Regions from separate parts of the Kitasatospora sp. NPDC058184 genome, predicted to be linked through region 2. Evidence: riboswitches for the same ligand, from Rfam matches in the RefSeq annotation. Region 2 holds a riboswitch; each other region holds the start of a gene.

Region 1 (6,956 bases), on a different contig from region 2:
ACCAGCTCGCCTTGCGGACGCCGGGCAGGTGCCCGGCGTGGGCGTGGGCGCGCAGGTTGACCCGGGAGAGGCCGAAGGCCCGCAGGTAGCCGCGGGGCCGGCCGTCCACGGCGTCCCGGTTGCGGACCCGGGTGGCGCTGGCGTCGCGCGGCTGGCGGGCGAGCTCGGCCTGGGCGGCGGCGCGCTCGGCGGGGCCGGTGCCGGGGTGGGCGATGGTCCGCTTGAGCTCGGCCCGGCGCTCGGCGTGGCGGGCGACGACGGCGCGCCGCCGCTCGTTCTTGGCGATCTTGCTCTGCTTGGCCATCAGACCTTCTCCCCCCGGGCGCGGATGCGGGCGACGGCGGCCTCGATGCCGATCGCGTCGACGGTGCGGATGCCCTTGGCGCTCAGCGCCAGCCGGACGTACCGGCCCTCGCCGGGCAGCCAGTAGCGCTTGCGCTGGATGTTGGGGTCGAAGCGGCGGCCGGTGCGGCGGTGCGAGTGCGAGATCGCGTTGCCGAAGCCGGGCCGGCGGCCGGTGAGTTGGCAGCGGGCGGACATGGGTGCTCCCTGGCGTCCGGGAATGGGCAGGACCGGGCTCACGTTACACCAGATGAAAATGACTTCCATTTTGATGTACGGTTCGAGCCAACCCCTCGGACCGGAACCCGAGACCCCGACCCCCCAGACCCCAGGAGGACGTCCCATGGCCCGCAGCGAACTGCGCCCGGTGATCAGGCTCCGCTCCACCGCCGGCACCGGCTTCACCTACGTGACCCGCAAGAACCGCCGCAACGACCCGGACCGGATGGTCCTGCGCAAGTACGACCCGGCCGCGGGCCGGCACGTCGACTTCCGCGAGGAGCGCTGACCCCGGACACGCGAACGGCGCCTCCCCGGACTCGGGGAGGCGCCGTGGGTGGCCGGGCCGCTCGGCTCAGGAGCCCTCGGGCGTCCAGCGCTGCTCGACCCGGGCGAGCTTCCAGTACCCGATCGCGATCGCCCAGACCACCACGAACAGCCCGGCGATGGCGTAGCCCACGTTGTCCAGCGAGATGTCCGCGACGAACCCGGTGACCGGGTCGGTCAGGTCGAGCTTCTCGTGCAGCACCCCGACCAGCTCGATGGTGCCGATGATGAAGGCCACCGCGATCGACAGACCCGTGATGGTCAGGTTGTAGTACACCTTCCGGACCGGGTTGGCGAAGGCCCACTGGTACGCGAAGTTCATGAACGTCCCGTCCAGGGTGTCGAACAGGCTCATCCCCGCCGCGAACAGCAGCGGCAGGCAGACGATCGCGTACCAGGGCAGCCCGGAGGCCGCGCCCGAGCCGGCCATCACCATCAGGGTGACCTCGGTCGCGGTGTCGAAGCCCAGGCCCAGCACCATGCCCACCGGGAACATCTGCCCCGGCCGGGTGATCGAACGGGTCGCCCGGTTCAGCACCCGGGCCATGAAGCCGCGCGAGTCGAGGTGCGCCTCCAGCTCCTTCTCGTCGAACTTCCCGGCCCGCATCGAGCGGAACACCCTGAGGATGCCGAGCAGCGCCGCCAGGTTGAGCGCGCCGATCAGGTAGAGGAACACGCCGGAGGTGGTCGTCCCGATCACGCCCAGCCACTTGTGGGTGGCCGACTCGTCGTCCATCAGCGTGTTCGCCAGCTGCGCGCCGCCCGCCACCAGGGCGGCCATCAGCACCACCATCGAGGAGTGCCCGAGGGCGAACCAGAAGCCCACCGAGACCGGCCGCTTGCCGTCCGCCATCAGCTTGCGGGTGGTGTTGTCGATCACCGCGATGTGGTCGGCGTCGAAGGCGTGCCGCATGCCGAGGGTGTACGCGGTGATGCCGAGGCCCACCCCGAAGACCTGGGTACCGACCGCGTACCGCTCGGGCGCGACCAGGAAGATCAGCGTGCCGAAGGCCACCACGTGCATGGCCACGATCACCGCCATCAGCCCGGCCGTACGGACGGTGTCCTCGCGCCGCCATCTGAAGCTGGGCAGCACGGAAGGGGCCGGCTTCGCGCCGGCGGCAACGGTTTCGGGCAGGGTCATCTGCGGATCACGCTCCAGCACCTCGTGGAAAACCTCGTGAGATGCCGTGGCCGGTCTCCTGGCTGACGGGATACCCGTGCCCGCCTTCCCAGGTGCGCGAGGCACCCAGTGGCTCCGTGGGCACGGACGACGTTCCTCCGCGGGCGGAGGAACGACCCGATCACAGTGGCGAGGGCCGCTCCGGGCTGGGACCCCTGAGGGTCCGTCACCGGTCTTCCCGAGCACCACGGCGGGGAACACCGTAGGGGCCGCGCCCCGACCCGTGCAAGGCTGCGCACCTGCGCAGGTGTCCAGGATCACAGGCGACCGCCTGCAAGAATGTCCGCATGCATCTCGTACCGGCCGACCGCGCGGGCCACCGCACCATCGACGGGCACCGGGTCTGCGAGGCCATCGCCGCGATCGGCGACCCCGCGCACGTCCGGTCCTGGGCCGAGCGGTTCTCCCTGCTCGCCGACCCCGGACGGCTCGCCCTGCTGCTCGCCCTCCACCGGGCCGGCCCGCTCGCCGTCAGCGACCTCGCGGTGGCCACCGGCATGCGCGACCCCGCCGTCTCCCAGGCCCTGCGGCTGCTCCGCACGGCCGGCGTGGTCACCGGCGACCGGGACGGACGAGTGGTGCGCTACCGGCTCGTGGACGAGGCCATGCGCCCCCTCCTCGACGAGTGCGCCGCCGCCGAGCACCACGAGCCCAGCGCGGCGGTGGGCTGACCCCTCCCGCCGACGCCTGCCCGACCTGCTGACTCCCGCTCGGTCTGCCGACTCCTGCCCGGGCCGCTGACTCCCGCTCGGGAAGGCGCGCCGCGAACGGCCCCGGCCAGTACGATCATGATGTGCCGTCCCACCCCCATGCCTGGCCCGCCGACCGCTGGAACACCGACCCGGTCAAGGCCCGCGTGCTGGCGGTCGCCCGCACCCTCACCTCGGCCACCCGGGTGCTGGACGTCCTCTCCCTGCTGAGCCCGCACGGCATCGAGTGGTACTTCACCGTCAACCCCGGTTCCGTCTTCGCCGACCGCGCCCTGGACGACTACCTGCACGGCCTGTCCGGCTTCACCGTGCTGGACTGGGACGACGCCGTCCGCCACCGCTTCGACCTGGCCGTCGCCTGCGCCGTCCACTCCTCCATGCACCGCCTGGACGCCCACCTCGTCGTCCTGCCGCACGGCGCCGGCTACAACCGCCTGGTCACCGAGTCCACCGGCGACACGGTCAGCGCCGCCGGCCTGTCCCGCAACGAACTCACCCACCGCGGGCGGGTGTTCGTGGACGCCCTCGGGCTCTCCCACCCCGAACAGCTCGACCGGCTGCGGACCTCCTGCCCCGAGGCCCTGGACGTCGCCCGGGTGGTCGGCGACCCGTGCTTCGACCGGATGCTCGCCAGCCGGCGCTCCCGGGACGGCTACCGCGCCGCGCTCGGCGCCGTCGGCGGCCGACGGCTCGTCGTCGTCAGCTCCACCTGGAGCGAGCACTCGTTATTCGGCCGCCACCCCGACCTGCCCCGGCGGCTCGTCCGCCAACTGCCCGCCGACGAGTACACGGTGGCCGTCGTGCTGCACCCCAACGTGTGGAGCCGCCACGCCCCCGGGGCGCTGCTCGACGACGCCCGCCGGATGGGCCTGCGCCTGATCCCGCCCCACCAGGGCTGGCAGGCCGCGCTCGTCGCCGCCGACTGCGTGATCGGCGACCACGGCTCGGTCACCGTCTACGGCGCCGCCCTGGAACACCGCACCATGCTCGTCGCCACCGGCGCCGCCGAACTCGACCCGCGCTCCCCCAGCTACGCCTTCGGCCAGGCCGCCCCCGTCCTCGACCCGGACGGGGACCTCGCCGCCCAGCTCGAACAGGCCCTCGCCGAGGCCCCGGCCGGCCTGCGCGAGATCACCGACCGCTCACTCGCCCACCGCGGCGAATCCGCCCGGCTGCTGCGCCCGCTGCTCTACTCCTTCCTGGACGGCCTGGACGAACCCGGGGACGAACCGGCCCTGCCGCCCTACCCCAGGCCCGTCCCCTGCCCCGGGGCCACCGAGTGGCCCACCGCGTACGACGTCGAGGGCAGCACCGAGGGGACCGAGGTGAGCCTGCGGCGCTACCCCTTCCACCCGGACGACCACACCCCGCGCGGCTTCCACGCCCTCACCGACGAGCACCCGGGCGACGCCCTGCGCTACACGGCCGAGGTGATCGCCCGCACCGAGGCGCACGCCGAACGCCCCGCCACCCGCTGGCTGGCCGACACCGCCGCCGAACTGCCCGGCCTCGCCGTCGCGGTGGCCGCCCTCGGCCCGGCCCGCCACCTGCTCCGGCTGCACGCCGGCCGACTGCTGGAGGCCCGCGCCGAACCGGACTGGGGCCGCCCCGACCCCGCCGTCGACCCGCTGTTGCTCGGCTCCGCCGTGGCCTGCTGGCTCGCCGACGGCGGCGACCCGGCCGGCCTCCCGGAGCACGGACTCACCGTCCGCACCGGCGGGGACCGCACCCGGGTGTCCTTCCGTACCGGGCCCTGACCCCGCCCGCCCGCTACGGACCGCCCCTCGGCCCGGACCGCCCCTCAGCCCGCCAGCTGCCGCAGCCGCTCGCGGCTGCGCTCCGCCAGCTCCGCGTCGTCCAGCTCCTCGGCGAGGGTGACGAGCAGGGTGTGGGCCTGCGCCTCCTTCGCGTACTGGTTCCGCTCCTTGGCCTGCCGGGCGCAGTCGTCCGCGTGGGCAACGGCGAGGTCCAGCTGCCCGAGGGCCCGGTGGGCCCGGGCCCGGACCAGCGGCAGCTTCATCAGCATGTCGTTGTCCCGCGTCCGCCCGGCCCGGGCGGTGGCCTCGGCCAGCAGGGTCAGCGCCTCCTCCGGACGGCCGTCGGCGATCAGCGCCTGCGCCAGGTTGTAGCTCTGGACGATCTCGCCGTGGTCGTCGCCCCGGTTCTCCGCCAGGGCCAGGGTGAAGCGCTCCACCGCGTCGCCCGGGCGGCCGTCGGCCAGGCAGAGCAGGCCGTCGGTCTCGTAGAGCACCCCGACCACCCGGCGGTTCGTCACCAGCGGGACCAGCTCCGTGGCGAGCGCCAGCTGCTCGGCGGCGAGCCGGTACTCCTTGCGCTCCTGGTGGGCGCGGGCGAGCTGGTTGCGCATCTTGACCACGGCGGCCGGCTGGTTGTCCCACTGGGCCGACTCGATGCCGAGCCGGTGGGTGGCGATCCAGTCGTCGTAGAGCTTGCGGCCGTGGTACAGCGGCCAGAGCGACTCGCAGAGCCGCCACACCTCGCCGTGCCACCCCTGCGCGGCCGCCTCCTCCACCACCGCGCGGAAGTCGGCGCGTTCGGCGTACAGCCACTCCAGGGCCGCGGCGTCGGAGGCGAAGCCGGGCAGGTCGTCGCCGCTCGGGTCCTGCAGCCGGAGCCGGTCCCTGCCCATCGTCCGGTCGGCGAGCGACGCACGGCCCCGGAAGTACGCCACGACGCCGGCGAGGAGCCCGGCGCGGTCGGGCACCTCCCGCGTCCGGCCGTAGGCGTGCAGCCGCACCACGTCGTGGGCCCGGAATCGGTCCTCGCCGTCGTCGTCCACCACCTCGTCGAGCACGTGGACGCCACGCAGCTCCCTGACCGCCTGCTCGGCGCGCTCGACGCCGACCGCCCGCGCCAGTTCGGCGGACACGAAGGGGCCGGGGTGCACGCCGATCAGCTGGTAGAGCGCCCGGCCCGGCGCCGACAGCCGCTCGTGGACCAGGTCGTACGTCGCGCCGAGATCGCTCTCCTCGTCCTCCAGCATCGCCAACCTGCCCTCCCGGTCGTGCAGTTCGGCCACCACCCGGCCGACCGGCAGGCTGTCCCGGTCCAGCAGCTGGCTCCCGACCGCGTTCAGCGCGAGCGGCAACCCGCCGCACAGCTCGACCAGTTCGGCCAGTTCCCCGTCGGTTCCCCGCCCGGAGCCCACCCAGCCCCGCACCAGTTCGGCGCCCGCCGCCGCGCTCAGCGGCCCGAGTCGGCGCACCTCGGCGCCGTCCATCCGCAGCGCGGGCAGCCGCCGCCGGCTCGCGACCACCACCAGCCCGCAGGCGGGGAGCAGCGCCCGGACCTCCGCGGCGTGCTCGACGTTGTCCAGGAAGAACAGGCACCGGCGCCCGGCGGTGGCGGTGCGGAAGGCCGTGAACCGCTCGGCCTCCACGGCCGGGGGCTCGGCGCCCAGGGCGCGCAGGAAGCCGGCCAACAGCCCGGGGAGGTCCACCCCGCCCTGGTGCCGGTAGGCCTTCAGGTCGGCGTAGAGGTCCCCGCCGGGGAAGCGCTCCCGGTGGCGCTCGGTGAACTTGGCGATCAGCTCGGTCTTCCCGACCCCGCCGAGGCCGGTGAACACCACGACCCCGAGTCCGCCCTCCTCGACCCGGTCCAGCGCGCCGGCCAGTGCGGCGAACTCCGGTTCACGGTTGACGAACGGGCCGTGCGGCGCGCGCACCTGACGGGGCGTCGGCACCGTCGGCGGCTGGTGGAGGTGCACCGACCCGATGCTCCCGGCCTGCACCACATGGCCGCCCACCGTGGCGCCTGACACGGTGTTGGCCACCTCGTGCCGCTCCATCCGCCTGCTCCCTCCGGCCGCCCGGGCCCCAGCCTACGGGCTGGGCACCCGGCCGGAGGGGCGCTCGGGTGTCACCGGGGGGTGATCTCGCCCATCTCGCCCCAGCCGTCCATGCCGGGGATCTCGATCGAGACGATCTGCGGCTTGGCGGCCACGGCGTACGACATCTCGTCCATGGCCTTGGTGAAGTGCGCGGACTCCACGTGCTCCTTGCCGGCGTCGCCGTCGCGGAACGCCTCGACCAGGACGAACTCGTTGGCGTTGTCGACGCTGCGGGACCACTCGAAGAAGAGGTTGCCGGGCTCGCTGCGGGTGGCCTGGGTGAAACCGTCGACCAGGTCGAGCCACTCGTCGGCGCGCTCGGGGC
Region 2 (6,956 bases):
AGGCCAGCCGCAGCCCGTCGAAGGCCGCCGAGAGCGTGGCCTCCAGCGAGACCGGGCCGCCGATCTCGATGCCCGCGTACCAGGCGGGGGTGGGGATGTGCGGCAGGGAGAAGAGCAGGTGGTCGTGCGGGGTGACGCCGGTGGCGAAGACGCACCGGAAGACCACCCGGATCGCCACCACCGTCAGGGCCAGCCACAGGTAGTAGGTGAACCCGCGCGCCCACGGGGCCTCGCTGCGGCGGGCGGTGACCACGAAGCCGAGCACGGCGAGGACGAGCAGGAGCAGCAGCGGGTTGGTGGTGCGGCTGGCCGCCGTCGCCAGGGCCAGCGCCCAGGCCCACCAGGCCAGCGGGTGGAGGTTGCGCGGGATGCGCCGGCCCCCCGCGACCCGCCCGGGGGCGCGCTGCGGGGAGCCGGACTCGCGCTTGTCGAGCGTGCCCACCGGATCACTCGGCCCGTCGGCGGCGGCGCCGGGCGGCCACCACCGTGGCCACGCCCAGCGCCACGACGAGGACCGAGCCGAGCACGGCGGGGACCATCGAGCCGGAGTCGTGCGGGGCGTCGGCCACCGGGTTGGCGTCCACCACCCCGCCGGGCACGGCTGCCGCGGACGTGGGCCCGGCCTCGGCCGCGGCCGTCTGCGGTGTCGACTGGTCGCTCGGGGCGTCGGTCGGCGGGGCGGTGGACGGCTCGGCCGGCACCGGCGTGGGGTCGGGCGCACCCGACGGGGTGCTGCCGTCCCCCGGGGTGGCGGCGGGGTCCGTCCCCGGGGTCGCGGCGGACGCGGGCGGACGGGCTCCGCCGGGCTGGGGTGCGGCGGGGGCCGGGGCCCGTCCGGTCCCGGCGCCGCCGGTCGTGCCGGTGGATCCGCCGGAGCCGCTGCCGCCGGTCGTCCCGGCACCACCACCCGTCGACCCGCTGCCGGATCCGCCCGCCGCTCCGCCAGAGCCGCCCGTCGTGCCCTGGCCGGGGTCGGCCGGCTGCCCGCCCGGGCTGGAGTTGTGGGCCCGGACGCTGTCCGGCGAGATCGTCGGACGGCCTTCGGTGCCCTCGACGTTGGTGCCGCCGAAGATCCACAGGTCGACGCTGCCGGGCTTCGGCTGGTAGAGCATCGCGCCGAGCTGGCTGTAGGACCACTCGTTCTGGCCCGGATCGGCGTGCCAGTACGACCAGTACGCGGTGGCCGGGGGTGTCAGGACGCACTTCTCCTGGTCCGGCGTCGGGTACTGCTTGCCGCCCTGGAAGCCGCTGTAGCCGATCCGGCAGATGAAGGCCGGGCCGTCGTGGCCGGTGCCGGTGGTCTTCCAACCGCCCTGGTTGAGCAGGGTGAACCCGGTGGTGGGCGTGGTTCCGCAGGAGCGCAGCAGCGGGCCGCCCCACTTGCCGAAGTCCACGGCGAGTACGGCACCGGAGGTGGTGGTGCACTGCTCGATCGGCAACGGGGTCGCGGCGGCCGGGGTGGTGCCCGCGGCGACGCCGCCGAAGGCGAGGGCGAAGGTCAGCGACGCCGCCCCGGACAGCCGGGCGAGGCGCGTGCCGAGTCCCCGGCTCACCGGTGACGCCCCGGGGCGGCCGCGGTGCGACGACGGGCGACGAGGACGGCCCCGGCGCCGAGCGCGGTCAGCGCGCCGGCTCCCGCCGTCAGTGCCAGTGCCTGGCTTCCGGTACTGGCCAGGCCGCCTGAACCGGTCCGCACCGTCACGCCCCCTGCCCCGGCGGCACTGTCACCCTTCGGGGTGTCGATGCCGCCGGACGAAGGGGTGTCGGTGGCCGGGATCGGCGCGGTCGTCGTGGGCGAGCCCGCCGGGGTGCCGGTCGGCGTCCCGGTGGGACTGACCGTCGGGGTGGGCGTTCCCGTCGGGGTGGTGGTCGGCGTCCCGGTGGAAGTAGGCGTCGGCGTGCCCGCGAGGTCGCGGGACAGCGTCCCGAAGGAGATGCCGGTGGCACCGCCCAGCACCTGCGTGGACGCGCGGACGTCCGACCCCCGCTGCCCGGCCGCCGCGACGTTGAACCCGCCGTCGCCGTTCTGCTGCCCGGCGAGGAAGTCGAGCGCCTTGGCGATCTGTCCACCGTAGGCGGCCTGGCGCAGCGTCATGCCCTGGACGGCCAGCGCGGCCGAGTTGGTGGAGTCGCCGGAAGCGCCGGGGAAGCCGCCGTCGGGCAGCTGCCGCGCGGCGAGCCAGCCGAGCCCCTGGTCGACCGCCCGGGCGGCCTCGTCCCCGGGGACGAGGGCGAGGGCCATGACGGCCATCGCCGTGCTGTCCACGTCGGAGTCGCCGGTGGCGGGGATCAGGCTCGGCCAGGAGCCGTCCGGGTGCTGGAGGCCCTTCAGGTAGGCGATCGCGGGGGCGGCGCCGGTGGACTCCCCGGCCCGGAGCTGGGCCATGACGGCGAGCGCCTGGGAGAAGACGGAGGTGGCGTAGGCGTAGTTGCCCGGGGCGGCGCAGCCGATGGTCGCGTCGGCCTTGGCGCACACCAGCGCGGCGAGGGCGGCGATCAGGTCGTGGCCGCCGAAGTCCCGCGGGTTGCGGCCGACGGCCTCGGCGAGCAGCGCCTCCTTGCCGATGGACCCGCCGCCGGCGTACTCGGTGCCGATCGCGGTCCAGTCGTTGACGGTGCGCTCGCTCGCGTCCTTGCCCTGCTGATCGAGGAAGTCGACGATCCGGCGCAGCGCGGCGTCGTCGGTGCCGGTCGCGGCGAGGGCGTAGGCCCCGTCGATGGTCAGGCCGAAGTCGGCGAAGGCCGGGAAGCCCTCGTAGTAGTGGCCGTCGATCAGCCGGGCCGGGTCGGTGAGGTAGGCGCTCCCCTTGGCCGCGTCGGGTTTCCTCCCCGCGGGCGGGGTCGGCGTGGTGGTGGGGCCGTCCGGGTTGTGCCGGACGGTGGTGAGGTCGGTGCCGGTGAGGGCCAGGAGGGCCTGCTCGGTGGCGACGGCGTCCGGGTCGGTGGTCGACTCGTCGGGGCCGAAGCCGCCGTCCTTGCCCTGGCGGGCGGCGAGCCAGGCGGTGGCGGCGGCCCGGTGGGCGTCCTGGCCGGTGGCCCGGAAGACCTGGGCGGCGATCGCGGTGCTGGTGGTGTCGCCGGGGGCGCCGGGGTACGGGAGGAGGGAGCCGTCGGACTGCTGGCTCGCCGCGAGCTGGTCGGCGGCCTTCCCGGCGGCCGTTTCGTAGCCGGGGGCGGTCCGCAGGGCGAGGGCGGCAATCGCGGTGGCGGACGGGTCGGACTCGCAGTGGTCACCCGCGACGATCATCGAACCGGCCATGCCGCCGTCGGCGCACTGGAAGGCCGCGAACCGGGCGAGGGCCGGGGCGGGCGGTGTGACGCCGGCGCGCTGGAGGGCGATGACGCCGAGGGACTGGACCCAGGGCGAGGACGCACCGAGGAAGTCCCCGGCGGCGGTGCACCTGCCGTTCTCCCCCGCCCCCGTGCAGACGTGGCCGGTGAGCGCGGCGACCAGGTCCCGCCCGCCGAAGGCGCGCGGGTCGCGGCCGGTGCTCTCGGCGACGAGGGCCAGCAGGGCGGCGGCCCTGGTGTCCGGCGCGCCGGTCGGCCCGTCGGGGTGCAGGAACGCGTCGGTTTGGGCGTCGAGGAAGGCGACCACCTTGCGCAGCGCCGGGTCCTGCGTCCCCGCCGCCGCGAGCGCGATGGCGGTGAGGGCGGTCCGGGGGTAGTCGGGCCCCGGGGCGGCCCAGTTCTCCATGTGGTCGCCGCCGACCAGTTGGCCGGCCAGCCAGGCCGCGGCGGCCGCCGGGTCGCCCGTGGCGGAGGGGGATCCGGTGGGGCTCGGACTCGCGGTCGGGGTTGCCGAAGGGGAGGCGGAGGGCGAGGGGCCGCCGTTCCTGGCGCGGACGGAGTCCGGGGTGAAGTTCGGCGCCCCGCTGGTTCCGCCGATGTCCGTACCGCCGTAGACCCAGGCCTCGACCTCGCCGGGCTCGGGCTTCTGCGTGCCGGCCCCGAACCGGCTGTAGGACCAGGCCTGTTGGCCGGGTTCGGCGATCCAGTACGACCAGTACGCGGTGGCCTGCGGGGTGTTGACGCACGGCTCCTCGGCCGGTGTCGGGTACTGGGCGCCGCCGTTGAAGGTCCCGGTCCCGAGCCGGCAGATGAAGGCCGGTCCGTCGTGCTCGGTGCCGGTCGTGGTGAAGCCGGCGTTGTGCAGCAGGTTCATGCCCGTCGTGGGGTGGGCGTCGCAGCCCCGGACGACGCCGCCGCCCCAGTGGGTGAAGTCGACGGCGACGATCGCGCCCGTCGTCGCCGTGCACTGCTCGATCGGGTCGGCCGAGGCGGTACCCGGGTACCCGAGCAGGACCGTGCCGCAGGCGGCGGCCGCAACGGTGCCGGCGACCACCAGCGAGGCGAGGTCCCGGTTCCTGTGACGTGTGCGATTGCTGCTGACCCTCACGACGACTCCCTGGTCGGTCGACACGCGAGGCGACGGCGCAGCCGACGGTCGCCCGCGGGCACGGGGCCGTCGAAACCGCGTCGTAGTCCGCGACGACGCAAGTGCTCTGTGAACAGACCCCCGGTCCAGGCATTCCGGCTCACCCACCCTCAGGTGGGTCCACGGTTGCGGGTCAGCGCCGGAGTTGGACCGGCTTCCCCTGAATGCCGAGGGCAAAAAATCGGTTCATCAGACCACGCTGACCGACGGAGAGTCAACGGGTCGTCAGGTCGATCACATCACCTCGTCGGGCGACGGACCTGTGCGGTAGCGTCCGCGGTGGCCGAGCGGGGGAACCCGGTGCGAACCCGGGGCTGACGCGCAGCGGTGTGGGGCGGTGACCGTACCGTCCCGAGCCCGAATGCCCGCCCGGCCATGCACCACGGCGAATGCCGGCCCACGCGATCCGGGCGGCGACCGCTCCGGCAGTCGCGCGCCCCGAGCGGACGCGGGAGTCCCGGGGCAGGGTCGGCGCCCGCCACCCCAAGGAGCCTGTCCCGTGCCCCTCCGCACCCCGTCCCGCGCCGCCTCGGCGACCACCGTCGCGCTGACGGCCGGCGCCCTGCTGCTCTCCGCCGTCCCCGCCCACGCGACGGCCACCCCGGCCCAGATAGCCACCTCCAAGAGCACCGGCGTCACGTACCTGAAGTCCCTCCAGGCCGCCGACGGCAGCTACGTCACCGGCGGCGGACTCTCCAACGAGTGGGCGTTCAGCGCGCTCGCCGCCGCCGGAACGGCCGCCGCCGACGTGACCCCCGGCGGGGACACCGGCAAGAACGCCCGCCTCGTCTACCGCAACCAGCTCGCCGCCCCCGGCTGGCCCGGCACCTCACCCGTGGCCACGGACTACGAGCGCGCCGTCCTCAACGCCTACGCGGCCGGCATCGACCCCGCCCGCGTCGGCCCCGGCCGCAACCTCCTCGCCGACCTCACCGCCTACTGGCAGACCGCCGAACCCGGCTACTACGGCCCGTCCGCCAACTTCAACGGCACCGTCTTCGGCCTGCTCGCCCTCGCCGGCGCCAGGACCCAGGCCGGCGCCCAGCGCGCCCCGCAGCCGCTGCTCGACGCCTCCGTCACGGCCGTGCGCGCCAACCAGCACAACGACGGCGGCTGGAACTACAGCAAGGCCGCGGGCGACCCGACGGCACTCGCCCAGGGCAGCGACATCGACATGACGGGTGCCGCCATGGCCTCCCTCTGCACCGCCGGCGTGCCCAACACCGATTCCACGGTCGTCGCCGCCAAGAACTTCCTCAAGGGCAAGCTCGCCTCCTCCGGCGCCTTCAACGCCATGTTCGGGGTGAACACCGACTCCAACGGCTGGGCCGTGTCCGGCCTCAACGCCTGCGGCATCAACCCCCAGGGCACCGACTTCACCAGCGGCACCGGCAAGACCCCGGTCGACTTCCTGATCTCCCAGCAGTTCAAGCCCGGCGGCGGCTTCAAGTACCTTCCCACCGACACCAGCCCGTCCGCCTACGCCTCCGTCGACGGCCTGCGCGCCGTCGCCGGTGCCGGGTTCACCGCCACCCCGCCCGCCCCGACCACCGCGGGCGAGCCCGCCTGGGCCGCGACCACCGACTTCACCGCCGGCACCGCCGCCCGGCTCCCGCTGGTCGTCGACGACGGCACCGGCGCGCTCAGGGTCTGCGCCGTCACCCTCACCCCGACCGGCACCACCACGACCCTCGGCGACGTCCTCGACGCGGCCGCCACCGCGACCCCGAGCGGCTGCGTCACCTCCGTCACCCCGTCCACCGGAGGCGGCACCGTCACCGCGCTCAACGGCACGGCCAACGCCGGCTCCTCCACCTGGAAGCTCAGCCTGGACGGCGCCACCGCCACCCCGGCCGCCCGGGCCGCGACCGTCCACCTCGGCGACACCGTCTCGCTGCGCTACGGCGGCTGACCGCACGACGCGACGCAGGACGGGGGCACCGGCGCCCCGGCCCCTTCCGGAGAAGGGGGCGGGGCGCCGGTGGCCCTCCGCCTGTCAGGGCGCGGTGGTGCCCGGCTGCGCGCCGGCGCCGAAGGACCAGCCCTCGACGTCGCCGGGGGCCGGGTCGTAGCTGCCCGCGCCCAGGGTGCTGTACGACCAGGGGCCGCCGTGCTGGGCGTGCCAGTACGACCAGTAGGCGCTGCCGGTCGGGTTGGTGCAGGCCGTCGGCAGGGCGTTGATGGTGCAGACGAAGCCCGGGTAGCGCGGGTGGAAGGCGTACGAGAATCCGGCGCCGGTGAGCGCGGCCAGGCCGCTGGCCGGGTCGCCGGGCGCGCAGCCGGTCTGGATGCCGCCGCCGACGGCGGTGAAGTCGACCACGACGGTGACGCCGGTGGTGCCGCCGCAGGCGGCCGCCCGCGCCTGCGGGGCCTGGACGGCGCAGACGCCGAGCAGTCCGGCGGTGAGGGCCGCCGCGGCGGCGATCGACCCGAGCGTACGGCGGGCCGGGGTGGGGGTGTCGCCCATCGGTGAACTCCTCACGGTTTCAACGTGGTTCAGCGCGTGGCCGGGGCCGGC
Region 3 (6,956 bases), on a different contig from region 2:
GCGCCCGGCAGGCCACTCCTGCCGGGCGCCGTCGTTTTCCCCGCCCGGGTAATAGGCTGGAGGCAGTCAGCCCGTTACCGACCCCCCTGGAAGGACCCCTGTGGAGCTCGCCGCCTACGCCGATCTCGCCGTCCGGCTGGTGAACACCGAGGAGCCCGAGCGCGGCACCGACTCGCTGACCTCCGTGGAGGCGGTGCGCGGTCTCTTCTCCGACTCCTCGCGGGCCCGCTCGCTCGCCGACGAGTCCGACGTGCCCCGGCTGCGGGCGGTGCGGACCCGGCTGCGCGGGGTCTTCGAGGCCGCCGCCGGCGGGGACGAGATCCGCGGCGTCGACCTGCTGAACAGCCTGCTGATGGAGTACCCGGTCAGCCCGCTGATCTCCGGGCACGACTACCTGGACGACGCCGGGCGGCCGCGCTGGCACCTGCACCTGGCCGACAACTCCCCCACCGCCACCGCCCACTTCAGCGCGGTCGCCTGCATGGGCCTGGCCGTCCACCTCACCGAGCTGGGCGCCGACCGGCTCGGCATCTGCCAGGCCGCGCCCTGCCGCAACGCCTACCTGGACACCTCGACCAACCGCTCCCGCCGCTACTGCTCGGACCGCTGCGCGACCCGCGCCAACGTGGCCGCCTACCGGGCCCGCAAGCGCCTGGAGGCGGAGGCGGCGGCCCGGGCGTAGCGGCCCGCTAGACCTCCTCGACCCAGGCGCCGAGCCGGCGGGCCAGGCCCGGCACCCGGGCCAGCCGCGGGGTGAGCAGCAGCCGCTCCAGCCGGCGCCCCGGCGCCAGCCAGACCGGGCTCGGGCGCAGCCGCAGCAGCACCCGGCCGAGCACCAGCTCGTCCGGGACGGCGCCGTAGCTGCGGCTGTCGCTGTCCACCGGGCGGTTGTCGGAGAGCAGCCACCAGCCCGTGGCCCGGCGCTCGGCGGCCCGCTTCACCACCAGCAGGTCCTGCTGGAAGGGGTGCCGGAAGACCACCACCGCGCCGGGCCGGATCGGCGCGCCGTAGCGGACCAGCAGCCGGTCGCCCTCGCGCAGGGTCGGGACCATCGACGGCCCCGCCACGTCGACCAGCCCGAACGGCAGCGCGCCGCCCGGGCCGCGCTCCCCCGCCCCGGCGCCCTCCGCTCGCGTGCTCCGCGCCACGACTCCTCCTCCCGCCCCCGCTCGCGCCCCCAGTCTGCCGTACGGACCGCCGTCCGTCCGATGTCCGGATTGCGCCGGTTCCCGGTCCGTCTTTCGCCCTAGGCCCACCGCCCGATCGCGAAACCGGGAGGGCGGAAGGGTAATCTCGGGCGCGGGAAGACGATCTAAGGAAGGACTCCCATGTTCTCTCGTCTGTTTGCACCGCGCGCCACCGTCCACGCCCACTGCGACCTGCCCTGCGGCGTCTACGACCCCGCGCAGGCCAAGCTGGAGGCCGAGTCGGTCAAGGCCACCCAGGAGAAGTACCAGGCCAACGAGGACCCGCACTTCCGCGCCCGCGCCGTCATCATCAAGGAGCAGCGCGCCGAGGCCGTCAAGCACCACATCTCGGTGCTGTGGAGCGACTACTTCAAGGCCCCGCACTTCGAGAAGTACCCGCAGCTGCACCAGCTGATCAACGACACCCTGAAGGCCGCCTCGGCCGCCAAGGCGTCCACGGACCCGGCCACCGGCCAGGCCCTGCTCGACCTGATCGCCCAGGTCGACAAAATCTTCTGGGAGACCAAGCAGGCCTGAGCCTGACGCGTCGCCACCCGACCGCCCCCGTCCGCACCGCCGGACGGGGGCGGTCGTGCGTTCACGTCCGACCCGGCTCGGTAAGGGTTGCCTGCCCTGAGTGGCTGTTATGCTGCCAGGGCGTCCGAGGGGGAAGTCCGGTGCGAATCCGGCGCTGACCCGCAACGGTGAGCACGGCCCGTACCCGCCCGTACGGCCGCGCCAGCCCGATCGCCCTCGGCCGCCGACCTCCCGACAACTCGCCGCGGACTGCGAGGGGAACGGCGCCCCGGCACGCCCCCGGCCCGCGCCCGCCCCGGCGCGCTCCCGGCCCGAGGCAAGGCGCACCCGTGAACCGCGCACCCGTCAACCGTGCAGTCGGCCCGCCCGCTCGCCGAATACCCGTCGTCCCGCTCGCCGCCGGACTCGCCGCCGCCCTGCTGCTCTCCCTGGTCTGCGGGGTCGCCCTCGGCTCCTCCGGGCTCGGCCTGCCCCGGGTGCTGCGGCTCCTGGGCGCCGGGCTGACGGGCGGCCGGCTGGACGCGGACGAGGCGGCCGCGTACGCGATCGTCTGGGAGATCCGGCTGCCGCGCACCGTGCTGGCCGCCGTGGTCGGCGCCGGGCTGGCCGCCTGCGGGGTCGCCGTCCAGGCCCTGGTGCGCAACGCGCTGGCGGACCCCTTCGTGCTCGGCATCTCCTCCGGCGCGGCCGTCGGCGCCAACGCCGTGATGCTGTTCGGCGCCTTCGCCTCGCTCGGGGTGTGGGCGATCTCCGCCTCCGCCTTCGGCTCCGCGCTGGCCGCCATGACCCTGGTCTACGTCGCGGCCCGCACCGCGTACGGGCTCACCCCGCTGCGGCTGGTGCTCACCGGCACCGCGCTGTCCTACGGCTTCTCCGCCGCCACCACCCTGATGGTCTTCGCCGCCGACCGCGGCGAGGCCGCCCGGGACGTCATGATGTGGCTGCTCGGCAGCCTCGGCGGCGCCACCTGGGGCAAGGTGCCGATCGCCGCCGTCACCGTGCTGGCCGGGCTCGCCTACCTGGCCTGCACCGCCGGGCGGCTGGACGCGCTCGCGATGGGCGACGAGACCTCCGCCTCGCTCGGCGTGGACCCGGACCGGCTGCGCCGCGAGCTGTTCGTGGTGACCGCCGCCGTCACCGGCACCGTGGTCGCGGTCAGCGGAGCGATCGGCTTCGTCGGGCTGCTGATGCCGCACCTGGCGCGGATGCTGGTCGGCGCCGGGCACCGCCGGGTGCTGGTGGTCGCGCCGCTCGCCGGGGCGCTGCTGCTGGTCTGGGTGGACATCGCCTCGCGCACCCTGCTGGCGCCCGCCGAACTGCCCGTCGGGGTGTTCACCGCGGTGCTCGGCGTGCCCGCCTTCCTGGTGATGATGCGCCGCCGCGGCCAGGCCTTCGGAGGTGCCCGGTGACCGCGACGACCGACCCGACCCCGGTGCACGCCCAGGACCTCGCCGTCGACGGCGTCTCGGTGGAGCTGGCCGGCACCCGGCTGGTCCACGAGGTGAGCCTGGCGGCCGCCGCCGGACAGGTGGTCGGCCTGATCGGCCCCAACGGCAGCGGCAAGTCGACCCTGCTGCGCTGCGTCTACCGGGTGCTGAAGCCGGCCGGCGGCGTGGTCCGGCTGGCCGGCGACGACCTGCACGCCCTCACCGCCCGCGAGAGCGCCCGCCGGGTGGCCGCGCTGACCCAGGAGCACTCCGCCGAGTTCGACTTCACCGTCGCCGAGGTGGTCGCCATGGGCCGGCTGCCGCACCGCCGCGGCTTCGGCGCCCAAGTCGACGGGGACGAGCGGCGCTGCGCCGAGGCGCTGCGCAAGGTCCGGGCCGGGCACCTCGCCGAGCGGGGCTTCCTGAGCCTGTCCGGGGGCGAGAAGCAGCGGGTGCTGTTCGCCCGCGCGCTGGTCCAGGAACCGCGCCTGCTGGTGCTCGACGAACCCACCAACCACCTCGACATCGCGCACCAGTTGGAGGTGCTGGCGCTCGCCCGCGAGGCCGGTCCGACGGTGCTCACCGCGCTGCACGACCTCAACCTGGCGGCGGGCCACTGCGACCTGCTGTACGTCCTGCGGGACGGCCGGATCGTCGCCTCCGGGCCGCCCGACGAGGTGCTCCGACCCGCCCTGCTGGCCGAGGTGTTCGGCGTCCGGGGCACCCCGGTGCGCCACCCGGAGACCGGCGCCCTCCAGCTGCTCTTCGACCGCCTCCCCTGACCCCCAAGGAACTCCCGTGCGCACCAAGGCCGTTGCCGCCACCGCCCTGCTCGCCCTCGGACTCGTCGGCTGCGGCGCCGAGATCGCCCCGAAGGAGGCCGCCACCGCCTCCGCCCACTACCCCGTGACGGTGGACAACTGCGGGGAGAAGCTCACCTTCGCGCAGAAGCCCGCCCGGGTGGTGACCAACGACGTCAACATCACCGAACTGATGCTCTCGCTCGGCCTCGCCGACCGGATGGCCGGCTACGTGATGCCCGACGACAAGGGGAAGATCGACCAGGTCGCCTGGAAGGACGGCTACCAGCAGACCACCTGGCTCTCCAAGAAGATCCTCACCAAGGAGATCGCGCTGGACGCCAAGGCCGACCTGGTCTTCGCCGGCTGGCACTACGGCTTCGACGAGGGCAGCGGCGTCACCCCGCAGGCCTTCAAGGCGCTCGGCGTCGACTCGTACGTGCTCAGCGAGTCCTGCCGCAGCGGCAAGGGCACCGAGCGCGGCGTGATGGACCCGCTGGAGGCGCTCTACACCGACCTGGCCAACCTCGGCGAGATCTTCGACGTCAAGGACCGCTCCGACCAGCTGATCGCGGACTTCAAGGCGCGGATCGCCGCCGTCCCGCAGCCCGAGCGCCGCCCCTCCGTCTTCCTGTACGACAGCGGGCAGGACAAGCCGTACACCGCCGGGAAGTTCGCCGCCGCCAACGAGATCATCGCCAAGGCCGGCGGGACCAACATCATGGGCGACCTCGCCGACAGCTGGGTCACGGCCGGCTGGGAGAGCGTGGTGCAGCGCGACCCCGAGGTGATCGTGATCAACGACTACGCGACGCCGAAGGCCGAGGAGAAGCGGAAGTTCCTGACGTCCTTCCCGCCGCTGGCCGACGTCGCCGCGGTCAGGAACGGCCGGATCTTCGTCATGGACTACGTCGACCTGGTGGAGAGCCCGCGCAACCCGGCCGCGATCAGCGCGCTGGCCGCCTACCTGCGCACCGTGCCGGCCCCCTGACCGGCCCGGATCCCGCTCCTCCGGGTCCGGGCGGCCGCGGGCGTACGCTCAAGGTACGAGCCGACGGAACCCGACCGGAGGAGCGAGATCATGACCACCACGACGGCCCCCGCCGCCTTCGACACCCGCGCACTGCGCGAGGGCATCGAGCGCCGCGACGCCGAGGCCCTCCTGGCGCTCTACGCGGAGGACGCCGAACTGCGCATGGTCGACCGCAAGACCCAGCCCAGCCACCCCCTGGTGATGCACGGGCGGGAGGAGATCGGCGCCATGCTGGACGACGTCTACGGCCGCGAGATGACCCACACACTGGAACAGGTGGTCGTCCAGGGCGACCACGTCGCCTTCCTGGAGTCCTGCCGGTACCCGGACGGCGTCCGGGTGCTGATGTCCTCGATGGCCGGTCTGCGGGACGGCCGGATCATCGACCAGACCTCCCTCCAGGCCTGGGACGAGACCGGTCCCGAGCAGTAGGCTCACGGACATGATCCGCACCGCCGTCGCCACCGACGTCCCCGTCGTCCACGCCATGATCCGCGAACTCGCGGAGTACGAGAAGGCCCTGCACGAGGCGAAGGCCACCGAGGAGCAGCTGCACGAGGCCCTGTTCGGCGAGAACCCGGCCCTGTTCGGGCTGATCGCCGAGGACGACGCCACCGGTGAACCGGTCGGCTTCGCGGTCTGGTTCCGCAACTTCTCGACCTGGCGCGGCACCCACGGGATCTACCTGGAGGACCTGTACGTCCGCCCGGAGGCGCGCGGCGGCGGCCACGGCAAGGCGCTGCTGCTGGAACTCGCCCGGATCGCCGTCGAGCGCGGCTACTCCCGGGTCGAGTGGTCGGTCCTGGACTGGAACCAGCCCTCGATCGACTTCTACAAGTCGATCGGCGCGGTGCCGATGGACGAGTGGACGGTGTACCGGCTCTCCGACGGGGCGCTGGCCGCCGCCGGGCAGCGCTGAACGGCTCCCGGGAGTCCGGGGAAAGGGTCTGCCACCCTGCGTCGCAATGCCTTACCATGAGTAACTCCCGAACCGGGGTGCGGAAGGCAGAGCGATGGCGGATCCGCGGCGCCGGGCCCCCTTCGGGGGTAGCAAGCGGTAACAAGCGGGGTACCAAGAAAGCACAGCGCGCCACCCAGGAGGCAAGGGTGTCCCAGATCGACGGCGATCTCGGCGTTCAGGACTTCGTGGAGGTCCGGCTGCCCGCAGCCGGGGCCTACCTCTCCGTCCTGCGAACAGCGACGGCCGGGTTGGCGGCCCGGTTGGACTTCACGCTCGACGAGATCGAGGACCTGCGGATCGCGGTCGACGAGGCCTGCGCCATCCTGCTCCAGCAGGCGGTGCCCGGCTCCGTACTGTCCTGCGAGTTCCGGCTGGTCGGCGACTCGTTGAAGGTCACCGTCTCCGCCCCGACCACCGACGGCAAGGCTCCCGAACGGGACACCTTCGCCTGGACGGTGCTCTCCGCCCTGGCCGGCGAGGTCGACTCCTCGGTCGCCGAGGACAGGACCGTGACGATCAGCCTGCACAAGAAGCGCGGCGGGTCCCCCTCCCACTAGTCGGGCGCCGGACCGCACCGCACGACCGAGCAGCACCGAGCAGCACCCGCGCAAGGGCCGTCCGCCGCTCCCCCGCTCAGGGGACCGACGGACGGCTCCCGGTACCGCCACCCACGCGGTACGACCAACGAGACGATTCCGGGGCCACCGGCCCCGGTGCTCCCGGAACGGAACGGGGGAATGGCCGTGAGTGATCTGGACCGTACCGGCCTCGCGACGGCGGGACCTGCCGTACCGACCCAGGCGAGCGTTCCCGGCCTCGCCGCCAACGACGAAGCGCACCCGAAGGACGCCCAGCGGATGAGCCACCCCACCGAGCCGACGTCCGAGCCGACGCCTGCCTCCGCGCCCCCGCCGGACCCGGTGGACGAGACGGCCCCGGCCGTCGGGACGGAACCGGCGGTCGAGGCCGACCCCGCGGTCGAGGCCGAGTCGACGGCCGAGGTCGAGCCGC
Region 4 (6,956 bases), on a different contig from region 2:
CCGGCCTGCCACCGGCGGGCCGTTGGGCCGTTCCGGGGAGACGGGTCACCGTCGCACCGGTACCGATCGTCGGCGGGAGCGGGGCATCACGGTCGCGCGGGTTCCGAGACGTCACGTCGAGCAGTCTTCCCCTTGTACCGGCCTTCTGTCACATCCGGTTGTCCGTACGACCGGGCGACCGCCGGTGGCACCTCCGCAAGATCGGGCAACAACGGCAAACCGCCTGGCCGGAAACGTGTGACCTGCCCATGCCACAGGGGGCGGGCCGGTTGCCCGGAATGCTCGGGCGGTCACCGTGCGTACGGGTGGGGGGTAAGGGGCCGGGCCAAATATTGCTCCTGACAGCCGAGGGGCCCGTACGGGGGCGTTTCGGCCCGGCGACGCCCGGCAGGACTGTCCAGCCCGAATCCGGACGGATGGTGGGCGGCGTGATCGGGATCGAGCCGCACCGGAAGTCGGCCGGGCCGACTTTTCACGCGGGCCCGGAGGAATGGGAGGAACGTTCATTCCCGGACGGGGGGAATCGCACCGGGAAAAGCGGCGGGGACCAGCCGAAAACGCCCTCGCGCACAGGGGGGGTGGTTGAGCCCCTAGAGGAGCGGGGTGAGCCAGCGGCGGAGGAGTTCGGTGTAGCGGTCGGGGGCGGTGTTCCAGAGGGTGGCGTGGTCGGCGCCGGGGAAGGGCTGGAGGCTCACCACGTCGCGGCGGGCGGCGGCCAGCTTCTCGGCGGCGCCGAAGGGCGCGATCCGGTCCTCGGGGCTGTGCAGGAGGAGGGTCGGCACCCGCAGGTCGGTGCCGTCGGCGATGCGGCCGAAGTCGGCGAGGTCGACCCCGGTGCGGCCCTCGGCGGCGAGGGCGCCGAGCTCGGCGGCGACGCCCTGGAAGCCGGCCCGAGCGGCGTCCCGGCGGGCGGAGGCGGGCAGGTCGAGCACGGGCGAGTCGAGGATCAGACCGCGGACGGCGTGCGACCAGGCGGAGCGGGCCACGGTCTGCAGCACGATGGTCGCGCCGACGGACCAGCCGTACAGGATCACCTTGCCCGCGCCGCTGTCGAGCGCCAGCCGTACCGCCGCCTCGATGTCGCGCCACTCGGTCTCGCCGAAGTGGCTGAGCCCGTCCGGGGAGGCGGGGGCGCCCCGGTCGCCGCGGTAGGTGACGGCGAGGGCGGGCAGGCCGAGCCGGTCGAGGACGGGGAGCACCGGGAGGGTCTGCCGGCGGTCGTCGCCGGGGCCGTGCACCAGGATCACCCAGGTGCCGCGCTTGCCGTCGAGCCGCCAGGCGGGGAGGGCGCCGAGCTCGCCGTCGGCGGTGGTGTCGGAGAAGGCGAGGCCGAGCGCCTCGGTGGGGTCGCCGAGGTGGACCTGCGGGGTGAAGCGGACCTCGGTGCCGGGGACGAGGGTGCCCCGGTCGGCGCGGACCAGCCGACGGGTGACGCCCTGTTCGTCGGCGTGCAGCACCTCCTCGACGACCGCGTGCCCGCCGTCCGCCCACTCCACCGCCCAGCGGCCGGGGCGCAGGCTCGCGGGGCCGCGGGTGAAGGTGACCCGGCCGGCGGCGAGGGCGCGGACCTGGACCGGCCCGGACTCCTGGACGGCGGTCACCGGACGGACCATCCGCTCGGAGGCCCGGCGGCCGACCACCAGCACGGCGGCCCCCACCGCGGCGGCCGCCACGACGGCGGCGGTTCCCCAACGCATCTCGCTCCCCGCTCTGTTGTTCACGGACGTCGTTCACGGACGTTCTTCACGGACCGGACGGTGTTCGAGCCCCAGTTCACCGGCGCTCCGCCCGAGCGGCCACCGGGCTGGGCCGTCCGGGTCACCCGGCGGGCGCTCCCGGGGTGCTCAGGGCGGTACTCAGGGCGGTACTCAGGGGGTGCCCGTGGCGGGGGTCGGGGCGGGGCCGCGCCGGGCGATCCGACAGGGCGTCAGCGGCGTCCCCGTGTGACCAACCCCTCCGTGACCTCGGTTGACTCCCGGTTCGGGCCCGTGATGGGATCCTGGGGCCAAACGGAGGCATGGAGAGGAAGCCGGTGGAAGTCCGGCGCGGTCCCGCCACTGTCACCGGGGAGCACGCTCGGAACATCGCCACGGCGGGCCGTCGACGGCCGCTGGAAGGCTCCGGGGGTGCGTTCGACCCGGAAGCCAGGAGACTCTCGCCGCCGTCACGTCGATCCAGGGCGCGGACCCTGAGTGAGGACACGCACGCGATGCAGGCTGCCCCGCCCGGCCGGACTCCGAGCTGCCCTCCGCCGTGCGGCCGATGACCCCGCGCGCGCCTTCCCCCGCTCCGCGCCCGCTGACCCGAGCCTCGCGCCCGCTGGCCCGCGCCGCCGTGTTCGCACTCGGTGCCGCCGCGGGCTACGCCGCCGACGCCCGCTTCGCCGACCCCCGCCGGGGCCACCCGGTGGCCGTCTTCGGCAGCGCCGCGACCCGGCTGGAGCGGCGGCTGTGGCGCGACGACCGCGCCGCCGGGGCCGGGTACACCGCGCTGTGCGTGGGCGCGGTCGCGGCGGGCGCGCTCGCCCTGGACCGTACGGTGGGCCGGCGCCCGCTGGGCCGGGCGGCGCTGGCGGCGGCCGCGACCTGGACGGTGCTCGGCGGCACCTCGCTGACCCGGGAGGCCCGCACCATCGGCCGCTCGCTGGCCGCCGGCGACCTCGCCGCCGCCCGGGAGCGGCTGCCGCACCTGTGCGGGCGGGACCCGAGCGCGCTGGACGGGCAGCAGATCGCCCGGGCGGTGGTCGAGTCGGTGGCCGAGAACACCGCCGACGCCGTGGTGAACGCGCTGACCTGGGGCGCCCTGGCCGGCACCCCCGGCCTGCTGGCCTTCCGCGCCGTGAACACCCTGGACGCCATGGTCGGCCACCGCTCGCCCCGCTACGCCCGGTTCGGCTGGGCCTCGGCCCGGCTGGACGACGTGGCGGGCTGGCCGGGCGCCCGGCTGACGGCGCTGCTGACCGTGGCCGCCGCCCCCGAGCCCCGGACCGCCTGGCGGGTCTGGCGGCGCGACGGCTCCGCGCACCCGAGCCCGAACGCGGGCCAGGCCGAATCGGCGTTCGCCGGCGCGGTGGGCGTCCGACTGGGCGGCACGCTGCGGTACGGCGAGCGGGTGGAGCACCGGCCTGTCCTGGGCGCGGAGCTGCGGCCGGTGACGGTGGACGACATCGAGCGGGCCTGCGCGCTCTCCCGGCGGGTGGGCGCACTGGCGCTGGGTACGACGGTCGCGGGGCACGTCCTGCTGCGGGCACTGCTGAAGAAGAGGGGACGGGCATGAGCAACGCACTGCTGGTCGCGGGGACGACCTCGGACGCGGGCAAGAGCGTGGTGACGGCCGGGATCTGCCGGTGGCTCGCCCGCCAGGGCGTACGGGTCGCGCCGTTCAAGGCGCAGAACATGTCGCTCAACTCCTTCGTCACCGCCGACGGCGCCGAGATCGGCCGCGCCCAGGCGATGCAGGCGCAGGCCGCCCGGGTGGAGCCGGAGGCGGCGATGAACCCGGTGCTGCTCAAGCCGGGCGCGGACGGCCGCAGCCAGGTGGTGCTGCTCGGCCGACCGGTGGCCGAGGTCGGCGCGCTGGACTACCGCGAGCGCAAGCCCGTCCTGCTGGAGCGCGCCCTGGAGTGCCTGGCCGACCTGCGCGGCCGCTACGACGTGGTGGTCTGCGAGGGCGCGGGATCGCCCGCCGAGATCAACCTGCGCGACCGCGACATCGCCAACATGGGCCTGGCCACGGCCGCCGCCCTGCCGGTGGTGGTGGTCGGGGACATCGACCGCGGCGGGGTCTTCGCGGCGATGTACGGGACGCTGGCGCTGCTGTCGGCGGAGGACCAGCGGCACGTGGCGGGCTGGTTCGTCAACAAGTTCCGCGGCGACGCGCGGCTGCTGGCGCCCGGGCTGGAGATGCTGCACGAGCTGACCGGCCGTCCGGTGCTGGGCACGCTGCCGATGCTGCCCGGGCTCTGGCTGGACGCCGAGGACTCGCTGGACCTGTCCACCGTGGCGGACCGGGCGGACGGGCCCGGGCCGCTCGGCGCGGACGTGCTGCGGGTGGCCGTGGTGCGCTTTCCCCGGCTGTCCAACTTCACCGACATGGACGCGCTCGCGCAGGAGCCGGGCGTGCTGGTCCGCTGGGCGACCAGGCCGGAGGAGCTGGCCGACGCCGACCTGGTGGTGCTGCCCGGTACCCGGGCCACCGTCGCGGACCTCGCCTGGCTGCGCGAGCGCGGCCTGGAGCCGGCCCTGAAGGCGCGGGCGGCGGCCGGACTGCCGGTCCTCGGGGTCTGCGGCGGCTACCAGATGCTGGCGCACTCGATCGTGGACGAGGTCGAGTCGAAGGCGGGCGCCGTCGACGGTCTCGGGCTGCTGCCGACGCGGGTGCGGTTCGGCGTCGAGAAGGTGCTGGCGCGGCCGGTCGGCGAGGCGTTCGGGCAGCGGGTCGAGGGCTACGAGATCCACCACGGGGTGGTGACCGTGGAGGGGGGCAGTCCCTTCCTGGACGGCTGCCGGGTCGGCCCGGTCTGGGGCACGACCTGGCACGGCGCGCTGGAGAGCGACGGGTTCCGCCGCGAACTCCTGCGCGAGGTCGCCGAGTTGTCCGGCCGGGCGTTCGTCCCGGCGCCGGACACCTCCTTCGCCGCGGCGCGCGAGGCCCGGCTGGACCGGCTGGGCGACCTGATCGAGGAGCACGCGGACACCGACGCGCTGTGGAAGCTGATCGAGGGCGGGGTGCCGGCGGCCGGATCGCTGCCGTTCCTCCCGCCCGGGGCCCCTGGGAGTGACGCATGAGCCGGACACGGACGCAGGGCTGGGCAGGACCGCCGAACCGGGCGGGGCAGCAGGGCCGGGCACGATCACAGAGTCAGGCACGACAGGACTGGGGTACGGCATGAGTGACGTCCGCTATCCGTTCACCGCGATCGTCGGCATGGCCGACCTGCGGCTCGGACTGCTGCTGAACGCGGTCTCCCCGGCCGTGGGCGGCGTGCTGGTGCGCGGCGAGAAGGGCACCGCGAAGTCGACCATGGTGCGCGCGCTGGCCGGCCTGCTGCCGTCCATCGCCACCGTGGACGACTGCCGCTTCGCCTGCGACCCGGCCGCGCCCGACCCGCAGTGCCCGGACGGGCCGCACGACTCCCCGCCCTCCTCCGAACGGCCCTCCCAGCTGGTCGAGTTGCCGGTCGGCGTGGCCGAGGACCGGATCGTCGGCTCGCTCGACCTGGAGCGGGCGCTGGCCGAGGGCGTCAAGGCCTACGAGCCCGGACTGCTCGCCCGGGCGCACCGCGGCGTGCTCTACATCGACGAGGTGAACCTGCTCCAGGACCACGTGGTGGACCTGCTGCTGGACGCCGCCGCGATGGGCCGCTCGTACGTCGAGCGCGAGGGCGTGTCGGTGCGGCACGCGGCCCGGTTCCTGCTGGTCGGCACCATGAACCCGGAGGAGGGCGAGCTGCGGCCGCAGCTGCTCGACCGGTTCGGCCTGACCGTCGAGATCGCCGCCACCCGGGACCCGGCCGAGCGCGCCGAGGTGGTCCGCCGCCGGCTCGGGTACGACGCGGACCCGGCCGGCTTCGCCGCGCGGTTCGCCGAGGAGGAGCGGGCGCTCGCCGAACGCATCACCGCCGCACGGGAGTTGCTGCCCAAGGTCGAGCTGACCGATGTGGCGCTGCGTCAGATCACCGCTGTGTGCGCCGCGTTCGAGGTGGACGGGCTGCGCGCGGACATCGTGATGGCCCGCACCGCCGTCGCGCTGGCCGCCTGGGACGGGCGCACCGAGGTGCTGGAGGAGGACGTCCGCAAGGCCGCCCAGCTGGCACTGCCGCACCGCCGCCGCCGCAACCCCTTCGACGCGCCCGGGCTGGACGAGGAGCAGCTGGACCGGACGCTGGAGGAGCACGCCCAGCAGGAGGAGCCGGAGCCCGAGGACGACGGGCCCGACCCGGACGGCGACGGTGGCGGCAGCGACGACGGCGACGGGCCGGAGGGCGGCCCGGACGGGGGCGGCCCCGACGGCGGCGGCGCGCCCGATCCGTCCGACGGCGGCCCCGAGGCGCCCGAGGCGCCCTCCCCCGAGGACCCCACCTCCGATGGCCCCGAGGCACCCGCACAGCCGCCCGTACCGGCCCAACACCCGGCCCCCGCGCGGGAGTCGGCGCCGGTCGCGGCCGGCGACCCGTACCGGACGCGACTGTTCACCGTGAAGGGCACCGGGCACGGCGCCCAGGGCCGCCGCTCCCCCGCCGAGACCACCGGCGGGCACACCATCCGCGCCCGCCGCCCGCAGGGCGCGCTCGCCCGGCTGCACCTGACCGCGACCCTCCAGGCCGCCGCGCCGCACCAGGCCGCGCGCGGGCGCAGCGGGCGGGCACTGGTGGTGCACAAGGACGACTTCCGCGAACAGGTGCGCCAGGGACGGGAGTCCAACCTGGTGCTGTTCGTGGTGGACGCCTCCGGCTCGATGGCCGCCCGGCAGCGGATGACCGCCGTCAAGGGTGCGGTGCTGTCGCTGCTGATGGACGCCTACCAGCGCCGCGACAAGATCGGCATGATCACCTTCCGGGGCTCGGGCGCCGAGCTGGCACTGCCGCCCACCTCCTCGGTGGAGGTCGGCGCGGCCCGGCTGGAGTCGCTGCCCACCGGCGGGCGGACCCCGCTGGCCGCCGGCCTGCTGCGCGCCCACGAGGTGCTGCGGGTGGAGCGGCTGCGCGACCCGAGCCGGCGCCCGCTGCTGGTCGTGGTGACCGACGGCCGGGCCACCGGCGGGCGGGACGCGCTCGCCCAGTCGCGCCGCGCGGCCGCGCTGTTCGCGGCGCAGGGCACGGCCAGCGTGGTGCTGGACTGCGAGTCCGGCCCGGTCCGCCTGGGCCTGGCCCGCACCCTGGCCGGGCTGCTCGGCGGGACCGCCGTCAGCCTGGACGAGCTGCGCGCCGAGGGCGTGGCCTCGCTCGTCCGCGAGAA

Evidence for each region. Region 2 has a riboswitch for cobalamin ahead of ACFVXH_RS18100 (prenyltransferase/squalene oxidase repeat-containing protein). Riboswitches for the same ligand answer to the same signal wherever they lie in the genome.
Region 1: another riboswitch for cobalamin. It lies ahead of ACFVXH_RS13415 (HoxN/HupN/NixA family nickel/cobalt transporter); the one in region 2 lies ahead of ACFVXH_RS18100 (prenyltransferase/squalene oxidase repeat-containing protein).
Region 3: another riboswitch for cobalamin. It lies ahead of ACFVXH_RS09870 (iron ABC transporter permease); the one in region 2 lies ahead of ACFVXH_RS18100 (prenyltransferase/squalene oxidase repeat-containing protein).
Region 4: another riboswitch for cobalamin. It lies ahead of ACFVXH_RS20415 (cobalamin biosynthesis protein); the one in region 2 lies ahead of ACFVXH_RS18100 (prenyltransferase/squalene oxidase repeat-containing protein).

Annotation. Positions count from the first base shown of each region.
Region 1 is NZ_JBHVVE010000006.1:60,608-67,563, reverse strand. Features, by position in the region: gene rpsN (30S ribosomal protein S14) at 1-304, opposite strand, end outside; gene rpmB (50S ribosomal protein L28) at 304-540, opposite strand; gene rpmG (50S ribosomal protein L33) at 686-850, shown strand; gene ACFVXH_RS13415 (HoxN/HupN/NixA family nickel/cobalt transporter) at 917-2,032, opposite strand; cobalamin riboswitch at 2,063-2,276, opposite strand; gene ACFVXH_RS13410 (metalloregulator ArsR/SmtB family transcription factor) at 2,359-2,742, shown strand; gene ACFVXH_RS13405 (hypothetical protein) at 2,865-4,538, shown strand; gene ACFVXH_RS13400 (AAA family ATPase) at 4,583-6,589, opposite strand; gene ACFVXH_RS13395 (putative quinol monooxygenase) at 6,661-6,956, opposite strand, start outside.
Region 2 is NZ_JBHVVE010000008.1:253,823-260,778, reverse strand. Features, by position in the region: gene ACFVXH_RS18110 (CbiQ family ECF transporter T component) at 1-442, opposite strand, end outside; gene ACFVXH_RS18105 (hypothetical protein) at 447-1,553, opposite strand; gene ACFVXH_RS18100 (prenyltransferase/squalene oxidase repeat-containing protein) at 1,550-4,399, opposite strand; cobalamin riboswitch at 4,506-4,650, opposite strand; cobalamin riboswitch at 4,729-4,805, shown strand; gene ACFVXH_RS18095 (hypothetical protein) at 4,938-6,350, shown strand; gene ACFVXH_RS18090 (flagellar hook-length control protein FliK) at 6,435-6,905, opposite strand; gene ACFVXH_RS18085 (prenyltransferase/squalene oxidase repeat-containing protein) at 6,935-6,956, opposite strand, start outside.
Region 3 is NZ_JBHVVE010000004.1:277,524-284,479, reverse strand. Features, by position in the region: gene ACFVXH_RS09885 (CGNR zinc finger domain-containing protein) at 101-682, shown strand; gene sodX (nickel-type superoxide dismutase maturation protease) at 690-1,052, opposite strand; gene sodN (superoxide dismutase, Ni) at 1,329-1,724, shown strand; cobalamin riboswitch at 1,806-1,931, shown strand; gene ACFVXH_RS09870 (iron ABC transporter permease) at 2,054-3,133, shown strand; gene ACFVXH_RS09865 (ABC transporter ATP-binding protein) at 3,130-3,933, shown strand; gene ACFVXH_RS09860 (ABC transporter substrate-binding protein) at 3,950-4,942, shown strand; gene ACFVXH_RS09855 (nuclear transport factor 2 family protein) at 5,033-5,416, shown strand; gene ACFVXH_RS09850 (GNAT family N-acetyltransferase) at 5,427-5,903, shown strand; gene ACFVXH_RS09845 (anti-sigma regulatory factor) at 6,092-6,502, shown strand; gene ACFVXH_RS09840 (RNA polymerase sigma factor SigF) at 6,683-6,956, shown strand, end outside.
Region 4 is NZ_JBHVVE010000010.1:62,195-69,150, forward strand. Features, by position in the region: gene ACFVXH_RS20410 (alpha/beta hydrolase family protein) at 591-1,697, opposite strand; cobalamin riboswitch at 2,022-2,155, shown strand; gene ACFVXH_RS20415 (cobalamin biosynthesis protein) at 2,263-3,276, shown strand; gene ACFVXH_RS20420 (cobyric acid synthase) at 3,273-4,787, shown strand; gene ACFVXH_RS20425 (putative cobaltochelatase) at 4,888-6,956, shown strand, end outside.